DNA from 2 places in the Brevibacillus sp. NRRL NRS-603 genome. Region 2 is predicted to be linked to the other one. Evidence: riboswitches for the same ligand, from Rfam matches in the RefSeq annotation. Region 2 holds a riboswitch; the other holds the start of a gene.
The links. A riboswitch is a leader RNA that binds a small molecule or an ion and turns the genes downstream of it on or off. The one in region 2 is predicted to bind cobalamin.
Positions count from the first base shown of each region.

Region 1: another riboswitch for cobalamin. It lies ahead of C7R94_RS16285 (ABC transporter substrate-binding protein); the one in region 2 lies ahead of C7R94_RS13925 (ABC transporter substrate-binding protein).

Region 1 is NZ_PXZN01000016.1:236,232-239,510, forward strand. It holds gene C7R94_RS16280 (MBL fold metallo-hydrolase) at 1-588, shown strand, start outside; cobalamin riboswitch at 738-887, shown strand; gene C7R94_RS16285 (ABC transporter substrate-binding protein) at 1,045-2,040, shown strand; gene C7R94_RS16290 (FecCD family ABC transporter permease) at 2,042-3,079, shown strand; gene C7R94_RS16295 (ABC transporter ATP-binding protein) at 3,088-3,279, shown strand, end outside.
Region 2 is NZ_PXZN01000013.1:421,609-424,887, forward strand. It holds gene C7R94_RS13910 (ABC transporter permease) at 1-57, shown strand, start outside; gene C7R94_RS13915 (alpha/beta fold hydrolase) at 114-884, opposite strand; gene C7R94_RS13920 (M24 family metallopeptidase) at 1,008-2,099, shown strand; cobalamin riboswitch at 2,116-2,315, shown strand; gene C7R94_RS13925 (ABC transporter substrate-binding protein) at 2,484-3,279, shown strand, end outside.

The DNA.
Region 1 (3,279 bases), on a different contig from region 2:
GATTTTGATCGATTGTTCGATCCGATTGAGGCTGTTTCCGTGGAGCGGATTTTGATTCGCGGGGACGGGGATACACTAAAGATCGGAGAGAATTGCGTATTGGAGTTTATGGATTCGCCAGGGCATGCCAATCATCACTTCAGCATCTACGATCCCGTAAGCCGCGGGATGTTCACAGGTGATACGGCCGGTGTACTTTATCCACAGCTTAAAAAGGATGGCATACACCTCGTGCTGCCATCTACTTCCCCGAATCAGTTTGACCCGGATGCCATGTTAGCGTCTTTAGACCGTTTTGAAGCACGCAAGCTGAATCGCATTTACTTTGGTCATTTTGGGATGTCTGAGCAGGTAGACGATGTGTACCGCCAAATACGTGAGTGGCTCCCTGTGTTTGTGGCGGAAGGAGAGTCAGCGATTGATGCTGGACAAACCTATGAAGAACTGTCTCGTACGCTATTTGAACGAGTCTCGGATCATCTACAGTCACAAGGAATCAGTGGTGACCACGAAGTTTTGGAAATACTCAAGCTCGATTTACAGGTATGCTCCATGGGCATTCTAGATTATTTGCACAAACGAGGGTAATAGCCTGCCGCCAAAAGCATTCCAGTTGCCTGAACCTTTTGTTCAGGCGTTTTTCATTTTTAGCGGGCAAGAAAGTATTGGCTTGCGTGTTGGTCATTCTTTTTTCATCCAAGGAATGCTATGATGTAGGATGAATCATGGACTGTGACAATTTCAAACAGCAAATAGGTGCCTCGTCTTTTTAACAAAAAGATCGGGTGAAAAGGGAAGTCGGTGAAAATCCGACGCGGTCCCGCCACTGTAAATCGGCTCGTTCCTCAGCCGTAAGCCAGGAGACCTGCCTGTTTGTGTTTCGTGCCTGTTGCCTTCGCGGAAAGGATTGGCCTATTTCAGGAAGCAGATCATCCTGTCTGTTTGCACTGAGGTGCCGACCCTTTGATTTCCGATTGGAAGCAAGGGTCGCTTTTTTTATTGGAAGGTACAGTCAATCAGACATGCAGAAAGGAAGTTCTACATATGAAACGTTCATTGCGATTCATGATCCCATTACTAGTTGCGGCGAGTCTCGCAGGTTGTGCGGGTAACGATAACGGCCAGCCAGCACCAGGTGGACAAACAAGCGTACCGCAGACAGCACCGCAGGAGAGCGCGGCCGGGCAGCCTGCAAAACAAACAACGTATCCATTGACAGTTACGGATGCGACAGGAAAAGAAGTAACCTTTGCGAAAGCTCCTGAGCGAATCGTCTCAACATCACCTGCCGAGACAGAGATTTTGTTCGCATTAGGCTTGGAAGATCGGATCGTAGCTGTCTCAGACTATGACGATTATCCTGAAGCGGCGAAGGCAAAACCGAAAATTGGCGGTGTCGTCAAACCAAATGAAGAAGCCATTCTCGCTCAAACGCCGGATATGATCGTCGGTGGGATTTCGATGGAAAAGCCAGTTGCTGACAAGCTCAAATCTCTCGGAATGCCCGTCTATATTACTCATCCGACAAAGATGGATGACATCCTTAACAATGTTTTAACGATGGGAGTTATCACGAATACACAGGAACAAGCCGAAAAAGTCGTCGCGCAAATGAAGAAGGATATCGCGTACGTGCAAGAAGCCGTGAAAAATGTAAAACCGGAAGAGAAGAAAAAGGTATACCTGGAATTCTCCCCAGGCTGGACAGTCGGAAAAGGCGAATTCATGGACGAACTCATCACACTGGCTGGAGCGACAAACATTGCTTCCGACACCCAAGGCTGGAATCCGATCAGTGAAGAAAAGATTTTGCAAAACGACCCGGACGTCATTTTGTATGCGAGCGGAATTACCGATGAAAAGACTGGCGCCAAGCTGGAGGATTTGATCGCGAATCGCAATGGCTGGGATAAAATGAAGGCGATCCGTGAAAAACAAATCTTTGGCATGGACCAAAATACTTTGTCCCGTCCTGGTCCACGTATTACACAAGGCTTAATCGAAGTAGCCAAGGCGATTTACCCTGACTTGGTGAAATAAAATGAAGAGACGATTGTTCATATGGGGAGGAGTCAGCTGTCTCGTCCTTCTGGCATCAATAGTTATCAGTATCTCGATGGGGGCTGCACAACTCCCCATTTCGCAAGTATGGCTCATCCTGCTCCATCAGATCCCGGGCTTGTCTGAGTGGATCACCGTAACGTGGCCGGAATCATCTGAGCAAATTGTCATGAAGGTTCGTTTTCCACGGGTTGTATTGGCTGTCTTGATTGGCGCCTGCTTGTCGCTTGCGGGAGCGGGCTTTCAGGGAGTTTTGCGCAATCCGCTCGCAGATCCGTTTACGATGGGCGTGGCATCGGGTTCTGCAGTCGGAGCAGCCTTTTTGATCCTTTTTGGCTTGCAAATCAGCTTTTTAGGTGCATGGAGCACGCCTGTTGTCGCTTTTCTCACAGGACTGCTCAGTTTATGGATCGTACTCGGACTCGCGAACACGCAAGGAAAGCTGCAAACCGAGACCCTGATTTTGTCGGGTGTCGTGGTGCAGGCTTTTCTCGGCTCGCTCGTTTCCTTTATGGTGTCGTTATCCGACCAGACCGTGAATGAGATCGTGTTCTGGCTGATGGGCAGTCTGTCATTTCGGGGCTGGGCGTTTACATACGTCTTGATTCCGTACTTGGTTATAGGGGGAATGGTGCTGGTGAGCTACGCGCGTTCCTTGAACTTATTTGCGCTAGGCGAGCGGCAGGCTGCGCATCTCGGCGTCCATGTGGATCGAACGAAGCTAATGGTTCTGGTCGTCTCGACTCTCCTGACTGCTGCGGCGGTTTCTATCGCGGGAATTATCGGTTTCGTTGGCTTGGTGGTTCCGCATCTCGTCCGATTGCTGGTTGGTCCTGACCACCGTATTTTACTGCCGATGGCTGCGATCTGCGGTGGTATCTATGTGCTTTGGGCTGACACTCTCGCCAGAATGCTACTGAGTCCCACAGAAATCCCGCTCGGTGTCGTGACAGCATTTCTGGGAGCACCGTTTTTCGCTTATTTATTGAAGCAAAATAAACGCTTTAGGAAGAGGTAACGTAAGCAATGATCAATGTGCGCAGCTTGCAAAAATCGTATCAGGACACGCCTGTTTTGCACGGAATCGATTTTTGCGTGGACAAGGGAGAATTTTTTGGCATCATCGGACCAAATGGAAGCGGTAAATCCACCTTGCTGAAAATGATTTCAGGAGTCATCAAGGCAGATGCAGGAGACATTTTGCTTCAGGAGAAAAAG
Region 2 (3,279 bases):
TTTAACTTAATCGGGGACGGCTTGCGCGATGCACTCGACCCGCGAATGAAGAGCTAATCCAATTGCAAAAAGACAGAAGGGAATGGAGATGCCGTCCCTCTGTCTTTTCTTATTTATCCTTGTTCCATAAAGGTGCGGCACAACTGATTGAAAGCAGGAGCAGCTTTCGTGATGACTTGATGTTTTACGTTAGGGATCATCTCGAGTCTTGCTTTTGGCAATTTCATCGAAAGCATTTGCGCATAATGATGCATCCGTTTATCTTGTTCGCCATAGGCAAGTAAAATCGGAAGCTGGATATTCCCAAGACGCTCCGTACATTGATAACGATGTCCGGCAGCGTAAAGGTATTTCAGGCTGGTGGGATCTGTTTTGGAGGCGTGCGCTGTCCACTTTTCCCGCATTTCTGGGTCATCGACATGTGAGGAAGCAATCGAACGGGCTAAAAGAGGAGCTCCGTGAAGCATCGACAATGCCTGTGCCATCCAGAATCGTCCATGTAAATACAGGTCATTTACTTCGGAAAAACCGCTCACGAGTATGCCGCCTTGTGCATGATCAGGATAGCGAAGACAATATTCAAGGGCGATAGAAGCACCTTGGGAGTACCCTAAAATAAAGGGACGCTCAATGCCGAGTGACGGGATCAGCCTATGGAGCTGTTCTGCCAACTCTCCAATAGAAAAAGGCTTCTCCATCGGCGAACTGTCACCATGTCCGGGCAAATCAGGGACAATGAGCTGATATGTATCTGCGAGTGTTTGCTGATAAATAAAATTGATAGAGCCGATGCATGGCGCATGGATACACAATAACGGTTGGCCTTTTCCCGATATGTGAAAAGTAAACTGTTTGCCATCCTGATGCACGAGTATTTGTTCCATTTTATTTTCACCCCACCCTTAGGTTGTCCGATACGAAGTAGATTTTGCAATTGAACTCTTCTTTTTTTGATGGGGAAGTGGTATTCTCGCAATAGAATAATTGGTGAAAGCAGGGTGAAGAAGTTGTTTCAAGAGCGCATTTCGAAGCTCCACACGTTTTTGACAGAGCAAGAGCTGAACGCGGTGTTGATTACCTCTCCCAAGCACGTCTACTATTTGACCGGATTTTTTACTGACCCGCATGAACGTTTTATGGGTCTTGTTATTCCTGCTGAGGGAAAGCCTTCCTTGATTGTACCTGCTCTTGATCGAGAAGCAGCGGCAGAAGCTTCGTTCGTTCAAGATATCTATACACATACGGATATCCAAAACCCGTATGAAATTCTCAAGCAAGTGTTGCCAGCGAACTTGGCGAAGCTCGGAATTGAGAAAAGTCATATGACTGTCGAGCGCTACGAAGCACTTGGGCAAGTTGTTCTGGCGTCGAGCTATGTGGACGTGGAAGAGCCACTGCGTGAAATGCGATTGATCAAATCCGCGGATGAAGTGGATCGTCTGAAGCACGCTGTTGTGTTGGTCGAGGATTCCTTGCGGGAGACCCTGAAAAAAGTCAAGATAGGTATGACCGAGACCGAAATCGTAGCTGAGCTGGAATTCCAGATGAAGCGCTTGGGTGCAGAAGGTCCATCCTTTACGTCCATGGTATTGGCAGGGGAGAAGTCGGCACTGCCACACGGAAAGCCAGGAACACGCCAAGTCCAAGAAGGCGACTTGCTTTTGTTTGATATCGGGGTGGCTGCAAACGGATATGTATCCGATATTACTCGTACCTTTGCTGTAGGCGAGATAAGTGCCCAGCTACAAGAAATTTACGAGACAGTATTGGCTGCCAACGAAGCAGCAATTGCTGAGATTCGTCCGGGTGTGACCTTTGCGCATTTGGATAAAACCGCTCGCGATGTCATTACCGCAAAAGGCTACGGAGAATACTTCATGCACCGTCTGGGGCATGGACTTGGGATGGATGTACACGAATATCCGTCTGTTCACAGCCAGAACCAAGAAGCGCTTCGTCCAGGGATGGTATTTACGATTGAGCCAGGCATCTATCTTCCAGGTGTAGGCGGCGTGCGAATTGAAGACGATGTATTGGTTACGGAAACGGGCGTTGAAATACTCACGCAGTTCCCGAAAAAACTGACTTCTATCAACTAATGAAAAAATCGTGAAAATTGAATACGTATCGAATGGTGCTGGATGGTATAAGCCGTCAGCTTAAAAGGGAAGTCCGGTGAGAAACCGGCGCGGTCCCGCCACTGTAACGAGGAGCGCCTAGCGAATAGCCACTGTTTTTTGCAAGACAAAAAATGGGAAGGTAGCTGGGGGTGTTGATTCGTAAGCCAGGAGACCTGCCATGCGATCATATACAATCGACCCACGAGGATGGGACAGATGTGGAAGCAGTCTATGAAAGGGCGCCTTTGTGCCTGCTTATAGCTTTATCTACGTTTGTCGTGCACCTCCCGATTGAAATGGGGGGTGCTTTTTTTGTGGAGGATTGGTTCAACCCAACATTTCCAACAGAAAAGGGGATTACTGATGTTTAAGGCAAACAAAACACATACATTAATGAAGGGACTAGGTTTCGGTATCATGACAGCTGCCATGCTTTTGGTTTCGGCATGCGGCTCTGCTACGACAACACAGGCTCCAGCCAAAACAGAACAAACAGCTGTTCCAGCATCAGAGAGCAAGCCTGTAACACTAACCAATAATGGCATCGAAATGACCTATCCAAAAGCGCCTGAGCGTGCTGTGACTTTGAACCAACACGTCACGGAAATCATGCTGGCATTGGGCCTGGCTGATAAAATGGTCGGAACCGCGTGCCTAGACGATAAAATCCTTCCGGAGTTAAAGGCAGATTACGACAAGATTCCGGTACTGTCTGACAAGTATCCTACGAAAGAAGTGCTGTTGGCAGCGAACCCAGACTTCGTATACGCCGGATGGAAAAGTGGATTCGGCGAAAAGGGCGTAGGAACGATGCAGGACTTGGAAAAGGTCGGCATCAAATCGTATCTGCAAGAGTCATCTAGCATTCCTGGACCGACAATTGACGATGTGTTCGCGGATATTACGAATATTGGGCGCATTTTCCGTGTGGAGGACAAAGCCAATGATTTGATCCATAAAATGAAGAGTGAAATGGATCAAACGATTAGCAAAATTGGCAAGGTGGACGAGCCACTGAAAGTGTTCGTGTACGACAACGGGGAAGATAAACCTTTCACAGCAGCCAACAACTACATGACGTCCTTAATTAAGACTGCTGGCGGTAAGAACATTTTTGATGACATTCAAAAGGGTTGGGCAGAGGTCAGTTGGGAACAAG